2 linked regions of the Lacrimispora indolis DSM 755 genome follow. The protein of the gene in region 1 binds, or shares a complex with, the protein of each later gene. Links are inferred from orthologs where the notes say so. Each region holds a gene or a part of one and is shown on either strand. Other genes may lie near its edges. The genes, in order: secA and secY.

Evidence for each region.
Region 2: the proteins of secA (region 1) and secY are in contact, whole or in part, in a crystal structure (PDB 3DIN), measured with the Thermotoga maritima proteins. The link is inferred for Lacrimispora indolis DSM 755 from one-to-one orthologs. Residues at the interface, in WP_004082002.1 of Thermotoga maritima: Glu261, Ala262, Arg263, Lys300, Ala301, Arg302, Thr303, Ile304, Ile305, Leu323, Tyr324, Asp325, Pro326, Val329, Ser330, Tyr333, Ile336, Lys340, Phe345, Val349, Glu363, Phe364, Tyr374, Ser375, Gly376, Gly377, Glu393, Ile395, Thr482, Ser483; in WP_004081795.1 of Thermotoga maritima: Glu108, Gly109, Glu110, Glu111, Ala236, Glu237, Arg238, Arg239, Ile240, Thr241, Ile242, Gln243, Tyr244, Ala245, Arg246, Arg247, Val248, Thr249, Gly250, Arg251, Arg252, Val253, Tyr254, Gly256, Ala257, Ser258, Thr259, Tyr260, Leu261, Pro262.

The regions. Positions count from the first base shown.
Region 1 is NZ_AZUI01000001.1:2,807,965-2,818,092, forward strand. What follows is about bases 4,209-7,324. They hold secA (preprotein translocase subunit SecA), read left to right. Parts: upstream 4,209-4,539; coding sequence 4,540-7,110; downstream 7,111-7,324. Also shown: K401_RS0113450 (MurR/RpiR family transcriptional regulator), read left to right, coding at 1-562; K401_RS0113455 (D-lyxose/D-mannose family sugar isomerase), read left to right, coding at 613-1,314; ymfI (elongation factor P 5-aminopentanone reductase), read right to left, coding at 1,501-2,232; trxB (thioredoxin-disulfide reductase), read left to right, coding at 2,430-3,347; hpf (ribosome hibernation-promoting factor, HPF/YfiA family), read right to left, coding at 3,398-3,925; K401_RS0113485 (ACT domain-containing protein), read left to right, coding at 8,475-8,918; K401_RS0113490 (homoserine dehydrogenase), read left to right, coding at 8,925-10,128. UniProt on the Escherichia coli protein: Required for protein export, interacts with the SecYEG preprotein conducting channel.
Region 2 is NZ_AZUI01000001.1:992,600-1,002,068, reverse strand. The notes cover bases 5,864-8,761. They hold secY (preprotein translocase subunit SecY), read left to right. Parts: upstream 5,864-6,600; coding sequence 6,601-7,923; downstream 7,924-8,761. Other genes in these bases: map (type I methionyl aminopeptidase), read left to right, coding at 8,670-8,761; K401_RS0104780 (adenylate kinase), read left to right, coding at 8,022-8,666; rplO (50S ribosomal protein L15), read left to right, coding at 6,159-6,599; rpmD (50S ribosomal protein L30), read left to right, coding at 5,950-6,132; rpsE (30S ribosomal protein S5), read left to right, coding at 5,864-5,936. Outside these bases: rplB (50S ribosomal protein L2), read left to right, coding at 1-96; rpsS (30S ribosomal protein S19), read left to right, coding at 116-397; rplV (50S ribosomal protein L22), read left to right, coding at 469-855; rpsC (30S ribosomal protein S3), read left to right, coding at 867-1,523; rplP (50S ribosomal protein L16), read left to right, coding at 1,523-1,948; rpmC (50S ribosomal protein L29), read left to right, coding at 1,951-2,157; rpsQ (30S ribosomal protein S17), read left to right, coding at 2,253-2,507; rplN (50S ribosomal protein L14), read left to right, coding at 2,534-2,902; rplX (50S ribosomal protein L24), read left to right, coding at 2,917-3,222; rplE (50S ribosomal protein L5), read left to right, coding at 3,244-3,783; K401_RS0104820 (type Z 30S ribosomal protein S14), read left to right, coding at 3,799-3,984; rpsH (30S ribosomal protein S8), read left to right, coding at 4,009-4,410; rplF (50S ribosomal protein L6), read left to right, coding at 4,478-5,020; rplR (50S ribosomal protein L18), read left to right, coding at 5,038-5,406; more of rpsE, read left to right, coding at 5,427-5,863; more of map, read left to right, coding at 8,762-9,434; K401_RS0104770 (KOW domain-containing RNA-binding protein), read left to right, coding at 9,445-9,469. UniProt on the Escherichia coli protein: The central subunit of the protein translocation channel SecYEG. Consists of two halves formed by TMs 1-5 and 6-10.

The sequences.
Region 1 (10,128 bases):
CAATCCTGTCATGAAAATTTTCCAAAAGTATGTGAATTCATTAACAGCCATAGCAGAATGCATTGATGAAGAAGATATGCGGTCCTGTGTGAATTTGATAAAGGAATGCAAGCAGGCTCATGTTTTAGCAGTAGGAAATACAATGCCTCTGGCACTTTATATGGGTTTCAGATTAGGAAGACTGGGAGTGAAATGCACCTATGGCATCTCGCCGGAATATTTTTTGAATCATGTAAATCTTGCTGATAAAGATGATATTATTATAGCAATTTCCCAATCGGGAAGTTCCAGACAGATTATACAAGGTATGGAATTAGCCAGGGAAAAAGGCCTTAAGATAATGGCCATTACCGGATACAGGCAGTCACCGGTATCGGAGTTAGCTGATTACGTATTGATCTCAAATGGAAGAAAGGAATCCTTTGATTATTATAAAAATTACGCTCACTTAAAAGAAACGGCATTAATCGACGCATTGCTGGAATTGCTGACAAACTGGAAAAAAATTGAGGAAACGGACGCAGATAAGCCTGAGGTCATTTTATCTGAATATAAGTATTGACCCGCTTTGACCCGGGAGAGTCTGGCGCTGCACAGGAAAGGAGCGGTCTGATGAAACGGTCAGAAATTAATACGGTAATAAAAGATATGGAACAGCTTATCAGGGAGCATAAATTTGAAATTCCCCCTTTTGCAAAATGGACTGCAAGGGAATGGTCAGATAAGGGATATGAATATGATGAAATCAGGGATAATAAGCTGGGCTGGGATATTACGGACTTTGGTCTGGGAAAATTCAGCCAGGTCGGTTTTTCCCTGCTCACCATCCGCAATGGCAATTTAAACATGGATCAATATAAAAAAACCTATGCAGAGAAACTGCTGATGCTCTATGAAGGGCAAACAGTTGCCATGCATTTTCACTGGAGTAAGATGGAAGATATAATTAACAGAGGCGGGAATGATGTATATATCACTGTGTATAACGGTTCAGAAGATGGAAGGATTCTGGATACGGATGTGACTGTCCGCATGGATGGGAAGTTAAGCATCGTATCTGCCGGAACAAAGGTAAAATTATCTCCGGGAGAAAGCATAACCATTACTCCCTGCATGTACCACGATTTTGCGGTACCGGATAGAGGCGGAAGCGTACTGCTGGGAGAGGTCTCCATGTGCAATGATGATGACAACGACAACCGGTTTGCGGATGCTGCAGTAGGAAGGTTTCCGGAAATAGAAGAAGATGAGCCGCCGTACCGGCTGCTTTGCAATGAATATCCGGAAGCAGGGCAATTGTGCAAGAAGAAATGATCCATAAGAGAATCATGAATATATTAGAAGTCCTTATCAGTGCCTGAATACTGATAAGGACTTCTTGATGAATCACCTTCTATAAATCAAAAATACTTCGCTCCGAATCCCCCCTCCGGCCTGTCTTCCGGAGTCAGTATACACCATGGGGTTTTCAACATATGATTTATTAAGGGGTGTTGTTTTTTAAATCCAGCCTCCGTCAAGGCCGATGACCTGCCCGGTCAGATAGGAGTTTTTATAGCCCAGGTGGTAAACCAGGTCGGCTACTTCCTCCGCTTTTCCCAGACGTCCGGCAGGGATCTCATCGATGAGAGCGATTAATTCATCCTCTTCGAGAAACTGGTTCATTTCCGTATCAATGGCACCGCAGGCAACGGCGTTGACCTGGATATTGCTTGGAGCCAGTTCCTTGGCCAAGGCCTTTGTAAAGGCGTTGATGCCGCCTTTTGTGGCTGAGTAAGCGACTTCACAGGAGGCGCCGGATATTCCCCATACAGAAGAGATATTAATGATCTTTCCTTGCTTTTTTTCCACCATTCCGGGAATGGCCAGCTTGCAGCAGTTGAATACTGAGGTTAAGTTGGTGCGGATAATCCGGTCCCAGGCATCCGTGCTCATATCCTGTAAAAGGCCGATGTAGGAAATGCCTGCGTTGTTGACTAGGACATCCAGTGTTCCGAACTGCCTGCGCACCTGTTCAAAGAGTGCCTGGCACTGGTCCGTGTCCCCCATGTCCCCTATGCAGGAAAGACAAGATACCTGATAGGCTTCCAGCTCCTTTTTTACCTGCAAAAGGCGGTCCTCGCTGTGGAGGCAGTTGATGACCACGTTATATCCTTTTTTTGCAAACTTAACTGCAACGGCTTTTCCGATCCCCCGGGAAGCTCCGGTTATGAGTACTGTTTTTCTAGCCATAAAATCACCCTTTCTGTCAGTTTATGATACCCTTATTTTATCAAATCATCAGACAGAATGCAACGTGGCCGGACAGAGGGGGTTTATAATTTTGTGATTTTGTTACGAACCAGGCATTGCATACTTAAGGGCTGGTGAGATATAATGAAGGAAGAAAACTTAATATCAGATAGAATATAGAAAGCAGGTAGATAAATATGAATGAGATTTATGATGTCGTGATCATCGGGTCCGGGCCCGCAGGGCTTTCGGCCGCGGTTTATGGTAAAAGGGCTGAACTTAAAATGGTAGTGATCGAAAAGGAGATCGCCAGCGGCGGGCAGGTCCTTAATACCTATGAAGTGGATAATTACCCGGGGCTGCCGGGAATCAACGGCTATGATCTTGGCATGAAATTCCGGGAACATGCAGAAAAGCTGGGAGCGGAATTTTCTACAGATGAAGTGCTTCGGATCGAAGCAGGCGACGGAGAATTTACCGTGGTAGGAGAAGAGAAGACCTACGCAACAAAAACGGTCATCATTGCTACGGGAGCACAGCACCGGAAGCTGAGTGTGATCGGAGAAGAGGAGCTTACCGGTATGGGAGTTTCCTACTGTGCTACCTGTGACGGCGCATTTTTCCGCAATAAGGTGGCAGCCGTGGTAGGCGGCGGTGATGTTGCCATTGAGGATGCGATTTTCCTGGCCAGAATGTGCAAAAAGGTATACTTAATTCATAGGAGGAATAAGCTGAGGGGAGCAAAGACCCTGCAGACCCAGCTGTTTAATCAGAAAAATGTGGAAATCATCTGGGATACCGTGGTAGAGGAGATCGAAGGCGGAGACCAGGTGGAATCCCTGACCATAAAGAATGCCAAAACCGAGGAAATGAAAAAGCTTGCGGTTGACGGAGTGTTCATTGCGGTGGGAATCAATCCTCAAAGCGAAGCCTTTAATAACCTGGTGGAAATGGACCATGGTTATATCAAGGCAGAGGAAGACTGTGAAACCAATGTTCCAGGAATTTTCGCAGCCGGAGATGTGCGTACCAAGCAGCTTCGCCAGGTTTCCACAGCAGTATCCGACGGCGCAAATGCAATCACCAGCGTGGAGCGGTATTTAACCAGGATTTAAGCAAACAAAAAAGCAGCCGGACAAATGTCCTGGCTGCTTTTTTTCATGTTTTAGAATTCTGGTTCAATAAGGCCGTAGGAGCCGCCTTTTCTCTTATAAACCACATTGACTTCTTCTGTATCCGCATTTAAGAATACGTAGAAGTTGTGGCCAAGAAGTTCCATCTGGATACAAGCCTCTTCCGGATCCATGGGCTTTACTGCGAACTTCTTTGACTTAACGATTTCCACATGATCGTCGGTCAGGGTCTCTTCTTCTAAAAAGGCTTTGGAAAAGGAAGGAGCATTCAGCTTTTTGTCGATCAATTTATTCTTATATTTTTTCAACTGGCGTTCCAGGATCTCTTCCACGAGATCAATGGAAACGTACATGTCTGTACTGGATTCTTCAGCTCTGATTATATGTCCTTTCACTGGAATAGTCACTTCGATTTTCTGCATTTCTTTCTGCACGCTGAGTCTTACTGTTGCTTCTGTCGCAGGAGCGAAGAAACGGTCCAGCTTTCCAAGCTTGTCCTCGACTGCCTCGCGTAATCCCGGTGTAACCTCAATATTTCTCCCTGTAATTGTAAAACGCATAAGTCATCAGCTCCTTTTTCTTGAGATGGTTATAGTATAGCACATTATTTAGAACAGTTCAATTACATTGTAAAATTATAAGATAATAATCGATAATTTATTGTAAAATGTATCTACTTATATTTTTCCAAGTTTATTGAAAAACTATAGATGCACTTGTAAAAAAGTCAAGGGAAAAAGGGAACTTTTCGTCGAAAAAGGAAAGTTTATGACATATATACAAAAAGCGGAACGTCTGATGGTAGGATGGGAAATATGGGAATATGTGGAGAAAAAATGTGGATAATGTGGATAACTTGGTGTATAACTGTTTTTCTCCCTAATTATGGGATTTCATCGTGGGGATAAAACTGGGGGAAAAATACACAATGGGATGTGGATAATGTGGAAAACCGGAGAATCGAACAAGTTTTTTGTGCAATCTGTCAGATCGACATAATTTTTTCCAGTTTTGCCGTTGTTTGCTGGGGAAAAAAGGAAAGACCTGGGAATAATAGAGCCGGATTATTACCAGAATGTTAATTTTTTATGAATTCGTTGAATTAAAGAGGAGTTAGTGCTACAATATACGAGATTGTATCGTGTAGATCGTTAAAAGATTAGGAGAATGAATCATGAACCTCGTTCAAAAAATATTTGGAACTCATAGTGAAAGAGAATTAAAAATAATAGAGCCCATTGTGGATAAAATAGAATCTCTTCGTCCAACCATGGTAGCACTTACGGATGAAGAACTGAGAAACAATACAAAGCTTTTTAAAGAAAGGCTTGCTGCGGGCGAAACTCTTGACGACATTTTACCGGAAGCTTTTGCAACGGTAAGGGAGGCCGCACGAAGAGTTCTTAATATGGAACATTTCCGTGTACAGCTGATCGGAGGAATCGTTCTTCACCAGGGACGTATTGCTGAAATGAAGACTGGTGAAGGTAAGACTCTGGTATCCACCTGCCCTGCTTACTTAAATGCTTTAGCTGGTGACGGAGTGCAGATCGTAACAGTCAACGATTACCTGGCAAAACGAGATGCGGAGTGGATGGGAAGAGTCCATGAATTTCTGGGCTTGACCGTTGGTGTGGTGCTTAACTCCATGAATTCTGATGAAAGACGTACCGCATATGAATGTGACATTACCTATGTGACCAACAATGAACTTGGTTTCGATTATCTGAGAGATAACATGGCCATCTATAAGGAACAGATGGTTTTAAGAAATTTAGACTTTTGTATTATTGATGAGGTGGACTCGGTATTGATTGATGAGGCTAGAACGCCTCTTATTATTTCCGGACAGAGCGGAAAATCCACAAAGCTGTATGAGGTCTGCGACATTCTGGCCCGTCAGCTTGAGAGGGGAGAAGCCTCCGGCGAGTTTTCCAAGATGGCAGCCATCATGGGAGAAGAGATCACGGAAACCGGCGACTTCGTTGTGGATGAAAAGGACAAGGTCGTGAACCTGACCGAACAGGGTGTGGAAAAGGTAGAGCAGTTCTTCCATATTGAGAACTTATCCGATCCCCAGAACCTAGAGATCCAGCATAACATCATTCTGGCCCTTCGCGCCAATTATCTCATGTTCCGGGATAAGGATTATGTGGTAAAGGATGACGAGGTCCTGATCGTTGATGAATTTACGGGACGTATTATGCCCGGAAGACGTTATTCCGACGGACTCCATCAGGCCATCGAAGCAAAGGAACACGTGAATGTTCGCAGAGAGAGCAAAACTCTTGCAACCATCACCTTCCAGAACTTCTTTAATAAGTACAACAAAAAGGCCGGTATGACCGGTACCGCTCTTACAGAGGAAAAAGAATTCCGCAACACCTACGGAATGGATGCCATTTCCATTCCAACCAACCGTCCTGTAGCCCGTTTGGATCAGGAGGATGCGGTTTATAAAACAAAGAAAGAAAAATTTGAAGCCGTTTGTAATGAGGTGGAAATGGCTTATGAGAAGGGACAGCCTGTCCTGGTAGGTACCATTACCATTGAGACCTCTGAAATGTTAAGCAACATGTTACGGCGCCGGGGCATTCCCCATAAGGTGCTGAATGCAAAATATCATGAGCTGGAAGCTGAGATCGTGGCTGATGCAGGTGTGCACAAGGCCGTGACCATTGCAACCAACATGGCCGGCCGTGGTACGGATATTAAGCTTGACGATGAGTCAAAGGCAGCAGGCGGTTTAAAGATCATCGGTACTGAGCGTCATGAGTCACGCCGTATTGATAACCAGCTGCGCGGCCGTTCCGGACGTCAGGGAGATCCGGGTGAATCCAGATTTTATATTTCCCTTGAAGATGACTTAATGCGTCTGTTTGGTTCCGAACGACTGGTAGGTATGTTCAATGCCCTTGGTGTACCGGAAGGAGAGCAGATCGAGCACAAGATGCTTTCAAACGCCATTGAAAAGGCTCAGATGAAGATCGAGACAAACAACTACGGCATCCGTGAGAACCTTCTCAAATACGACGAGGTCATGAACGAACAGCGTGAAGTGATTTATGCGGAGAGAAGAAAGGTTCTGGACGGAGACAATATGCGGGATGTTGTCTTAAAGATGGTGACCGACATCGTAGAAAATGCGGTGGACCTTTCCATCAGTGAGGACCAGGCACCGGAAGATTGGGATTTAAACGAGCTTAACACCCTTCTCCTTCCCATCATTCCTTTAAATCCGGTCACTCTTCCTGAGGATAAGAAGATCAGGAAGAATGAGCTGAAGCACATGCTGAAGGAAGAAGCCATTAAGCTTTATGAATCAAAGGAAGCTGAGTTCCCGGAGGGAGAACAGATCCGTGAAATCGAGCGGGTGATTCTCTTAAAGGTGATTGATAATAAATGGATGTCCCATATTGATGACATGGACCAGCTGCGTCAGGGCATCGGCCTGCAGGCTTACGGACAGAGAGATCCGCTGGTGGAATACAAGATGAGCGGATATCAGATGTTTGATGAAATGACGGCGGCAATCAGGGAGGATACCGTAAGGATCCTGTTCCACATCCGCGTGGAGCAGAAGGTGGAAAGAGAACCGGCTGCCAAGGTGACAGGAACCAATAAGGACGACAGTGCTGCAAAAGCGCCGGTGAAAAAGGTGGAGGCCAAGGTTTACCCCAATGATCCGTGTCCATGCGGTTCTGGTAAGAAATATAAGCAGTGCTGCGGACGTAAATTAGTATAGTATTTTTATAAAATTGGAGTTCGCATCCCTTTTAAGGGCCGGACTCCAATTTTGTATTTATAAATTAAAAACAGAAAGCAGGTGACACAGTGGTAGAGTTAGACCAGTACAAATACGAATTATCAACCTTTGAAAAACCATTAGTGGAAGTGAGGGATTCACTTTGACTTAGATAATAAGTTAAAGAGGATCGATGAGCTGGATAAGTCCATGGAAGAGCCGGGCTTTTGGGAGGATCCTGAAAAGTCGGCCAAGATCGTACAATTTGCAAAGAATTTAAAGGATACGGTCCAGAGTTATAAGGATTTAGAGACGAAGTTTGAAGACATCGGCGTGATGATCGAAATGGGTAATGAGGAGAATGATCCTTCCGTGATTCCGGAAGTGGAAGAGATGTTAAGGGAATTCAAGGAAAAACTGGAATCCATGCGCATCAACACCCTTTTGTCCGGAGAGTATGACAGTGACAACGCCATATTAAGGCTTAACGCAGGCGCAGGCGGAACCGAGTCCTGTGACTGGTGCGGCATGCTGTACCGCATGTTCTGCCGCTGGGCAGAGAAGAAAGGCTTTTCTTTGGAGGTCCTGGATTACCTTGACGGGGAAGAAGCGGGCATCAAGTCCGTCACAGTGCAGATCAACGGGACCAATGCCTATGGGTATTTAAAGTCGGAAAAAGGCGTTCACCGTCTGGTGCGCATCTCTCCGTTTAATGCTGCAGGCAAACGCCAGACCTCCTTTGTATCCTGTGATGTTATGCCGGATATTGAAGAGGACCTTGATGTGGAGATCAACGACGAGGACCTTCGCATTGATACCTACCGTTCCAGCGGTGCAGGCGGGCAGCATATCAACAAGACCTCCTCAGCAATCCGCATCACCCACCTTCCTACTGGAATTGTGGTCCAGTGTCAGAATGAGCGTTCCCAGTTCCAGAACAAGGATAAAGCCATGCAGATGTTAAAGGCAAAGCTTTATCTGTTAAAGCAGCAGGAAAATGCGGAGAAACTCTCCGGTATCCGTGGGGATATGACGGAGATCGGCTGGGGGAACCAGATCCGTTCCTATGTCCTTCAGCCTTATACCATGGTCAAGGATCACAGGACCAATGCGGAAACAGGCAATGTTGGAAGCGTTCTGGACGGTTCCCTGGATCAGTTCATGTACGCCTATTTACGCTGGCTGAGCACAGGAGCAAAGGCCGGAGACAGCAGTGAGGAATAGAAGTCTTTCCCTGTATTTTTTTAAGAACCAAAGAAAATAAATAGAAAAATAGTTGCATACCCTGCATAAATATGATAATATCTTCCCTATGAGCACAGATGTATTTCGGTTGCGGACACAGAAGGGAAGATATTTTTATTATGGAAGAAAAAAGTAAATATTTTGTGGTAAAGCAGAAGGCTGTACCTGAAGTATTGCTGAAAGTAGTTGAGGCAAAAAAGCTGTTGGAATCGGAGCGCGTCATCACTGTTCAGGAGGCGACTGACCGGGTGGGGATCAGCCGCAGCTCTTTTTATAAGTATAAGGATGATATCTTTCCTTTTTATGATAATACAAAGGGAAAAACCATTACTCTTGTGATGCAGATGGATGATGAACCGGGCTTACTGTCCGACCTGCTTCATGTGGTAGCTGTGTACCGAGCCAATATCCTTACCATACACCAGAGCATTCCGGTCAATGGGGTGGCCACCTTGACATTAAGCGTGGAAGTCCTTGAGACAACCGGCAATGTTTCAAAAATGGTGGAGGATATGGAAGAAAAAAATGGGGTCCACTACGTTAAAATTTTAGCCAGGGAGTAGAGAGATATGAAAAATATTGCAATTATGGGCTATGGTACCATTGGATCAGGCGTGGCAGAGGTTTTGGAAAGAAACAGGGAGATGATTGCCAAAAGGGTCGGCGACAAGGTAGAAGTGAAGTATGTTCTGGATTTAAGGGAATTCCCGGGGGATCCAATGGAAAAAAGAATTGTTCATGACTTTTCCGTCATTGAGAAGGATTCTGAAGTGTCCATGGTGATCGAGACTATGGGAGGATTAAATCCCGCTTATCCCTTTGTAAAGGCAAGCTTAGAGGCAGGAAAACATGTGGCAACCTCCAACAAGGCCCTGGTGGCTGCATACGGCACCGAGCTTTTAGAGATTGCCAGAGAACATAACGTGAACTTCTTTTTCGAGGCCAGCGTAGGCGGAGGCATTCCCATCATACGCCCTCTTTACACCTCCCTTGCCGGGGAGGAGATTGAAGAGATCACCGGAATTTTAAATGGAACCACAAACTATATATTGACAAAAATGGACAAAGCGGGAGAGACCTTTGAAGCGGCCTTAAGAAAGGCTCAGGAGCTTGGTTATGCGGAAAGAAACCCGGAAGCCGATGTGGAAGGACACGACACCTGTCGAAAGATTGCCATTCTGACAGCCGTGGCAACGGGACACGAGGTCAATTACGAGCATATTTATACAGAAGGGATTACAAAAATAACGGATGTGGATTTCCGCTATGCCGATGCAATGGGAACCTCTGTGAAGCTGTTTGGTTCAAGCAGAATCCGGGAAGGGATTGCCCATGCATTTGTAGCCCCGGTCATGATCGGAAAGGATCACCCCTTATATTCGGTAAATGACGTATATAACGGCATTCTTGTAAAAGGAAATATGTTAGGCACTTCCATGTTCTACGGAAGCGGAGCAGGAAAGCTTCCCACAGCCAGCGCTGTGGCCGCGGATATTATTGAAGCCCTGAAAGACAATGGCCGTCATGTGGAAATGGGCTGGGACAGGGAAAGCCTTGCCATTTCAGCCATAGACAGCTTCTCCTTCCGCTATTTTGTAAGAATCAAGGGGATCGCTGAAAAGCGCATGAAAGAAGTGGAGGAAGTATTCGGAAAGGTGGAAGTGGTGGAACTGGACCATATGGATGAATTTGCGGTCCTTACTGAAGTCATGACTGAAGAAGAATATGAAGAAAAAGCGAAAAAGCTGTCAGGGATCAGGCAGCGCATCCGCG
Region 2 (9,469 bases), 1.8 Mb from region 1 along the record:
TGGGGCAAACCAGCGCTCGGCTTAAAGACCAGAAAGAAAAACAAACACTCTAACAGGCTGATCGTCAGAAGAAGAGATGGAAAGACCGTTAAATAATTGAAGGAGGTTAGAACCTATGGCTCGCTCACTTAAAAAAGGACCATTTGCAGATGCTCATTTACTGAAAAAAGTAGATGTAATGAACGCAGCAGGACAGAAGCAGGTAATTAAGACCTGGTCCCGCCGTTCTACAATCTTCCCGCAGATGGTTGGACATACAATTGCAGTTCATGATGGCAGAAAGCACGTTCCGGTATATGTTACAGAAGATATGGTTGGACATAAGCTGGGTGAATTCGTTGCCACAAGAACCTACAGAGGACATGGCAAAGACGAGAAAAAGTCAGGCCGTAAGTAGTAGAGAAACAAACACCTTTGGGCATTCTTACGGATTCCCGGGGGCGTTAAAGTTGAAAGGAGGATTCACCAATGGCTAAGGGACATAGAAGCCAGATTAAGAGAGAAAGAAATGCTGTGAAGGACACCAGACCATCAGCAAAGTTATCCTATGCTAGGGTTTCTGTTCAGAAAGCATGCTTCGTATTAGACGCCATCAGAGGCAAGGATATTATGACAGCACTTGGTATTGTAACTTACAATCCCAGATATGCTTCTACTTTAATAGAGAAGTTATTAAATTCAGCAGTTGCTAACGCTGAGAATAACAACGGTATGGACCCTGCAAAACTTTACGTAGAGGAATGCTTTGCAAACAAGGGACCGACAATGAAGAGAGTAAAACCGAGAGCACAGGGCCGCGCTTACAGGATCGAAAAGAGAATGAGCCATATCACCATCGTGCTTAATGAAAGATAAGGAGGCAAATAATGGGACAGAAAGTTAATCCACACGGCTTAAGAGTCGGTGTTATTAAAGACTGGAACTCAAAATGGTATGCTGAAGCTGATTTCGCAGATAACCTGGTAGAAGATTATGCGATCAGAAAGTTTCTTAAGAAGAGATTATACAGCGCCGGCATTTCTGATATCGAAATTGAAAGAGCATCTGACCGCGTGAAGGTTACAATCCACACAGCGAAACCAGGTGTTGTTATCGGCAAGGGCGGATCTGAGATTGAAAAATTAAAAGTTGAAGTTCAGAAGCTTACAGATAAGAAGTTATTTGTTGATATCAAGGAAATTAAAAGACCTGACAAAGATGCTCAGTTAGTAGCTGAATCCATTGCACAGCAGTTAGAGAACCGTGTATCCTTCCGCCGGGCGATGAAGTCCACCATGGGACGTTCCATGAAGTCTGGCATAAAGGGCATCAAGACTGCAGTTGCAGGACGTCTTGGCGGCGCTGATATGGCTCGTACAGAGTTCTACAGCGAAGGAACCATTCCGTTACAGACACTCAGAGCAGATATTGACTATGGTTTCGCTGAAGCAGATACAACCTTCGGTAAGATCGGTGTTAAGGTATGGATCTACAATGGCGAAATACTTCCAACTAAAGGAAACAAGGAAGGGAGCGATAAATAATGTTAATGCCTAAAAGAGTTAAACGTCGTAAACAGTTCCGTGGATCCATGGCTGGTAAAGCGTTAAGAGGCAATACCATCAGCAACGGCGAGTTTGGTTTAGTTTCCACAGAACCATGCTGGATTAAATCGAACCAGATCGAGGCAGCCCGTGTTGCTATGACCCGTTATATCAAGCGTGGCGGTAAAGTCTGGATCAAGATTTTCCCGGATAAACCTGTAACAGCAAAGCCAGCAGAAACCCGTATGGGTTCCGGTAAGGGCGCTCTGGAATACTGGGTAGCAGTAGTAAAACCAGGCCGTGTATTATTCGAAATCGCTGGAGTACCTGAAGAAACAGCACGTGAAGCTTTACGTCTTGCTATGCATAAGTTACCGTGCAAGTGTAAGATTGCTGCTAAAGCAGATTTAGAAGGCGGTGAATGACAGTGAAAATTGATAAGTATGTTGAAGAATTAAAAGGAAAATCCGTTGCAGAGCTGCATGTAGAATTAGTAGCTGCAAAGAAAGAACTTTTCAACTTAAGATTCCAGAATGCAACCAACCAGCTTGACAACACAAGCAGGATCAAAGAGGTTCGCAAGAACATTGCCAGAATTCAGACTGTTATAACTGAGAAGGCTAAATTAGCTTAAGTTGCAGTTTTTTTAAAAAAGCACGACACACACGAGCGTGTGTAAACTTATAGATTGGGCCGCCAGGGCCAAAACTCGAAAGGAGAATACCGAACGTGGAAAGAAATTTAAGAAAAACCCGTACTGGTAAGGTTGTGAGCAGCAAGATGGATAAGACTATCGTTGTAGCGATTGAAGACCATGTAGAACATCCTTTATACGGCAAGATCGTAAAAAGAACGTATAAATTAAAAGCCCATGATGAGAAAAACGAATGCAATATGGGCGATACAGTGAAAGTAATGGAAACAAGACCGCTGTCAAAAGACAAGAGATGGAGACTTGTTGAGATTATCGGAAGAGCGAAATAATTTATTTCCAGGAAGGAGTAACAGGTATGATTCAGCAGGAAACCAGATTAAGGGTTGCCGACAATACCGGTGCAAAAGAGATCCTTTGTATCCGTGTTATGGGCGGCTCTACAAGAAGATATGCTAATATTGGTGATGTTATCGTTGCCAGCGTAAAAGATGCAACGCCTGGTGGTGTTGTTAAAAAGGGCGACGTTGTAAAGGCCGTAGTTGTACGCACCGTTAAGGGTGCACGCCGCAAAGACGGTTCCTATATCAAGTTCGATGAGAATGCTGCCGTAATTATCAAAGATGACAAGACTCCAAAAGGAACTCGTATCTTTGGACCGGTTGCCAGAGAGTTAAGAGAGAAACAGTTCATGAAGATTGTTTCCTTAGCTCCAGAAGTATTATAAGGAGGTGTCGGACTGTGCATAAAATTAAAAGAGATGACCTGGTAAAGGTTATCGCAGGAAAAGATAAAGACAAACAGGGCAAAGTTCTTCACATAGATACGAAGAATAACAGAGTGGTAGTGGAAGGCATCAACATGATCACAAAGCATGTAAAGCCAGGCCCAGGCAGCCCACAGGGTGGTATCATACAGAAAGAAGCTGCACTTGATATCTCCAACGTAATGCTTGTTGTTGACGGAAAAGCGACCAGAGTTGGTTTTGAAGTAAAAGACGGCAAAAAAGTCCGTGTTGCAAAAGCGACCGGTAAAGTAATTGACTAATTCGGAGAGGAGGAATAAAAATTGGCTAGATTAAAAGAGATATACCAGACAGAGATCGTAGAAGCTATGATCAAGAAATTTGGATATAAGAACGTCATGGAAGTGCCGAAGTTAAATAAGATTGTCATCAATATGGGTATTGGTGAAGCAAAGGAAAATGCCAAGATTTTAGACTCTGCAGTAAGAGATTTAGAAATCATCTCCGGTCAGAAGGCAGTCTTGACAAAAGCTAAGAAATCAATTGCAAACTTCAAAATCAGAGAAGGTATGCCGATTGGCTGCAAAGTAACCTTACGCGGTCAGAGAATGTATGAATTTGCTGATCGTCTGATCAACCTTGCGCTTCCTCGTGTACGTGACTTCAGAGGTGTAAATCCTAATGCATTCGACGGCAGAGGAAACTACGCTCTTGGCATTAAGGAACAGCTTATTTTCCCTGAAATTGAGTACGATAAAGTTGACAAGGTAAGAGGTATGGACGTTATTTTCGTTACTACCGCTAAGACAGACGAAGAAGCCCGTGAACTTTTGACATTATTCAATATGCCATTTGCAAAATAGTAGGAGGAAGAATCCATGGCAAAGACTTCAATGAAGATCAAACAGCAGAGACCTGCAAAATTCTCCACAAGAGAATACAATCGCTGCAGAATCTGTGGTCGTCCACATGCTTATTTAAGAAAATACGGAATCTGCAGAATCTGCTTCCGTGAATTAGCATACAAGGGCCAGATCCCAGGCGTTAGAAAAGCAAGCTGGTAAAATAAGGAAGGAGGCAATTTCAAAATGACTATGAGCGATCCAATCGCAGATATGCTTACAAGAATCCGTAATGCAAATACTGCAAAACATGATACAGTAGATGTACCTTCATCTAAGATGAAATTAGCTATTGCTGATATCCTTGTAAAAGAGGGATACATTAAAAAATATGATGTCGTAGAAGACGGTGCATTCCAGACCATCAGGATCACCTTAAAATACGGTAAAGATAAGAATGAGAAAATCATTACAGGTATTAAGAGAATCTCCAAGCCAGGTTTACGTGTATACGCAAACAAGGAAGAGTTACCTAAAGTACTTGGCGGTTTAGGAACAGCTATTATCTCCACAAACCAGGGCGTAATTACCGATAAGGATGCACGCACTATAGGTATCGGCGGAGAAGTACTGGCATTTGTTTGGTAATTAACAGAAGCATCTGAAAACAGAAGGAGCGCAAAGTTCTTTCCGAAAATTTAAGGAGGTAAACGGCATGTCACGTATAGGAAGAATGCCTATCGCGGTTCCGGCAGGCGTAACTGTTGCAATCGCAGAAAATAATAAAGTGACTGTAAAAGGTCCTAAGGGAACTCTTGAAAGAGTGTTGCCATCTGAGATGACAATCAAAGAAGAAGATGGTCATATCGTTGTTACAAGACCTAACGATTTAAAGAAGATGAAATCCTTGCACGGTCTGACAAGAACCTTAGTAAACAACATGGTCGTTGGTGTTACCAACGGTTATGAGAAAAAGCTTGAAATCAATGGTGTTGGCTACAGAGCACAGAAGCAGGGCAAGAAACTGGTTCTTTCTCTTGGCTATTCCCACCCGGTAGAGATGGAAGATCCCGAAGGCATCGAATCTACCATGGAAGGACAGAACGTCATCATTATTAAAGGTATCGATAAAGAAAAAGTTGGCCAGTACGCTGCTGAAATCAGAGATAAGAGAAGACCTGAACCGTATAAGGGCAAGGGTATCAAGTATGCTGACGAAGTGATCAGACGTAAAGTTGGTAAGACTGGTAAGAAATAATTAAGGAGAGTGTAAAGATGGTTAGCAAACAGTCAAGAAGCGAAGTTCGCGTTAAAAAACACAACAGATTACGTAACCGTTTTGCAGGCACTGCAGAAAGACCGCGTTTAGCTGTGTTTAGAAGCAATAATCATATGTATGCTCAAATTATTGACGATACAGTTGGTAAGACTTTAGTCGCTGCTTCTACAGTAGAAAAAGAAGTAAAGGCAGAATTAGAGAAAACTAACGACGTTGATGCTGCAGCATATGTAGGTACCGTAGTGGCAAAGAGAGCCATTGAAAAAGGAATCAAAGAAGTTGTCTTTGACAGAGGCGGATTTATATATCAGGGTAAGATTCAGGCATTAGCAGACGCAGCCAGAGAAGCTGGTCTGGAATTCTAAGTAGAGAGGAGAATGACAGCGTGAAACGTACAATTTTTGAGGCAAGTCAGTTAGAATTAAACGACAGAGTAGTTGCTATCAAGCGCGTATCTAAAACCGTTAAAGGTGGACGTACCATGAGATTCTCTGCTTTAGTAGTCGTAGGTGATGGCAATGGCCACGTAGGTGCTGGTCTTGGCAAAGCCGGTGAAGTTCCAGAAGCAATCCGTAAGGGAAAAGAGGCTGCCGTTAAGAACATGGTTGCGGTTCCCATTGATGAGAACAGCAGCATTCCTCATGACCTGATCGGTAAATTCGGAAGTGCATCTGTACTTCTTAAGAGAGCTAACGAAGGTACAGGAGTTATCGCAGGAGGCCCTGCACGTGCGGTTTTAGAGCTTGCAGGTATTAAGAATATTCATTCTAAGTCCTTAGGTTCCAATAATAAGACCAATGTAGTTTTAGCTACTATCGAGGGATTAACCCGGTTAAAAACTCCTGAGGAAGTTGCAAAGCTTCGCGGCAAATCTGTAGAAGAGATTTTAGGCTAAGGAGGATATGAAAATGGCAGATAAATTAAAAATCACATTGGTGAAATCCCCGATCGGCGCAGTTCCGAAGCATAAAGCAACCGTTGAAGCATTAGGCTTAAAGAAGCTTCATAAGACAGTTGAAATGCCGGACAATAACGCGGTCAGAGGTATGATCGCCAACGTGCGTCATTTAGTAAAAGTTGAAGAGATTTAAGAGAATACAGTAAGGAGGTGCAAGCGATGGATTTATCAAATTTACAGCCTGCGTTAGGTTCCAAACACAGCGACAACTTCAGAAGAGGCCGCGGACATGGTTCAGGAAACGGCAAGACAGCAGGTAAGGGTCATAAGGGACAGAAGGCACGTTCCGGTGCTACCAGACCAGGTTTTGAAGGCGGCCAGATGCCTTTATACAGACGTATTCCTAAGAGAGGCTTTACAAATAGAAATACTAAAACCATTATCGGTATCAATGTAAATGCATTAGAGGCATTCGAAAACGATACGGTTGTTACTGTTGAAACTTTAATAGAGAGCGGTATTGTTAAGAATCCGCGTGACGGTGTTAAGATCCTTGGAAATGGAGAATTAACCAAAAAGCTTACAGTAAAGGTAGATGCTTTCAGCGAAGGCGCAAAAACCAAAATCGAGGCTTTAGGTGGAACCTGCGAGGTGATCTAATATGTTAAAAACACTCCGTAATGCATTCAAGATCAAGGACTTAAGAAAGAAACTCATCTTTACGTTCCTGATGCTGGTGGTTACCAGAATCGGTTCTCAGCTGCCGATTCCAGGAGTTGAAACAAGCTTTTTCAAAGATTTTTTTGCTCAGCAGAACAACGATGCGTTTGGATTTTTCAACGCCATGACTGGCAGCTCTTTTACCAACATGTCCGTGTTCGCTCTGAGCATTACCCCTTACATCACATCTTCCATCATCATGCAGCTTTTGACCATTGCGATTCCAAAGCTTGAGGAAATGCAGCGAGATGGTGAAGACGGAAGAAAAAAGATTGCAGAATACACCCGTTACGTAACAGTTGGTCTGGCTTTGATCGAGTCCGTCGCTATGGCGGTCGGATTCGGCGGCCAGGGTCTGTTAAAAGAATTTAATGCCTTAAGCATTATTATCGCTGTTGCAACCATGACGGCAGGAAGTGCTCTTCTGATGTGGATCGGTGAGCGGATTACGGAAAAGGGTGTAGGCAATGGTATTTCCATGGTCCTGTCATTTAACATCATTTCCAGCTTTCCGACTGATGCGTCAACCTTATATACCAGATTTATGTCTGGAAAATCGGTTGCCGTAGCAGCAGTTGCAGCCATTGTTATCATTGCTGTTATTGTGGCAATCGTGGTATTTGTTATTATCCTTCAGGATGGAGAGAGAAGGATTCCAGTACAGTATTCCAAAAAGATGCAGGGACGGAAGATGGTCGGCGGCCAAGCCACCAATATTCCGTTAAAAGTGAATACAGCCGGCGTTATTCCGGTGATTTTCGCTTCCTCCATTATGTCGTTCCCGGTTGTAATCTCCCAGTTCTTTGGGGCGAGTATCAACTACAACAGCATTGGAGGCCACATTTTGGCGGCGCTGAACTCTTCCAGCTGGTTCAAGCCGGAAAGACCGGTGTATACTATCGGCCTGGCCGTTTACGTGGCACTTATTATTGTGTTCGCTTACTTCTATACATCAATTACGTTTAACCCGCTTGAAGTTGCGAATAACATGAAGAAGTCCGGCGGCTTTATCCCGGGTATCCGCCCAGGAAAGCCTACCAGCGATTACCTCAATTCTATTTTAAACTATATCGTATTTATAGGCGCATGCGGCCTGACGATTATCTGTATCGTTCCGATCATGGTGTCCGGTTTATTCAATGTAAGCCGTTTATCATTCGGCGGCACATCCTTGATCATCATCGTCAGCGTAGTCTTAGAAACGTTAAAGGCGATTGAATCTCAGATGCTTGTGCGCTATTATAAAGGCTTTTTAAACGATTAGAGGACAAACCAAGAGAAACACGCGCGGCGTGTTTTTCTTGGAATTTGTATTATTATCCTTAAAGAAGTTATGTATTTCATGTAAGGGAGGGACTGTCTATGAAAATTATCATGTTAGGTGCTCCTGGTGCCGGCAAAGGCACCCAGGCAAAAAAGATTGCCGAAAGGTATCAGATTCCCCATATTTCTACCGGAGACATTTTTCGCTCCAACATCAAGGAGGGGACAGAGTTAGGCAGGAAGGCAAAGGAATACATGGATCAGGGTGCTCTTGTGCCGGATGAACTGACCATTGGGATGCTCATGGACCGCATTCAGAAGGAAGACTGTGTAAACGGATACGTACTGGATGGTTTTCCTAGAACCATTCCGCAGGCTGAAAGCCTTAAAAAGGCACTTTCTGAGATGGGGCAGAAGATTGACTTTGCGATTAATGTAGACGTACCGGATGAGAAGATTATAGACAGAATGGCAGGCCGCCGTGCCTGTATTGCCTGTGGAGCTACATATCACATTGTGTATAATCCAAGCAGGGTTCCCGATGTATGTGATGTATGCGGGGCAGGTCTTGTCCTGCGGGATGATGATAAGCCGGAAACTGTTAAAAGACGTTTGTCGGTCTACCATGATCAGACGAAACCTCTGATCGATTATTATAAGGAAGCAGGTGTACTGGTGAATATCGATGGAACACAGGATTTAAGCAAGGTGTTCTCGGACATCTCTGCTGTTTTAGGAGCATAGTTTATGTCAGTTACGATCAAATCTGCAAGAGAGATAGAACTTATGAGAGAGGCAGGAAAGATTCTTTGTAAAACTCATGAAGAGCTTTCAAAAGCCTTGAAGCCGGGAATGACAACCTGGGATATTGATCATCTGGGAGAAGAAATCATAAGGAGTTATGGCTGTACGCCCTCTTTCCTGAATTATAATGGTTATCCTGCATCCATCTGCGTTTCCGTAAACGATGAGGTGGTTCACGGGATTCCAAGTAAGAAGCGTGTTTTAGCAGAGGGCGATATCGTAAGTCTGGATGCCGGAGTTATTTACAAAGGATATCATTCCGATGCAGCAAGGACTTACGGGATCGGAGAGATCACTCCTTTCGCAGGACAGCTCATAGAAGTGACAAGACAATGTTTCTTTGAAGGGATTAAATTTGCAAAATCTGGCAATCATCTGAATGATATATCTGCTGCAATCCAGAACTATGCGGAAAAGTTTGGCTTTGGAGTTGTCCGGGATCTGGTAGGCCATGGAATCGGCTCTCATTTGCATGAGGAGCCAGAGGTACCGAACTTTGCACGGAAAAGACGGGGAATCAAATTAAAGCCGGGAATGACTCTGGCCATCGAACCCATGATCAATGGGGGAACGCCTGAGGTCGTATGGCTTGACGACGATTGGACCGTTGTAACAGAAGATGGAAACCTTTCCGCCCATTACGAAAATACCGTACTGATCACGGAGGGTGAACCGGAGATCCTTTCTCTGGTTTCCCATGTCCGATGAGGAAGTGTCCATGATGTTAGGCACCGGAGCATTTG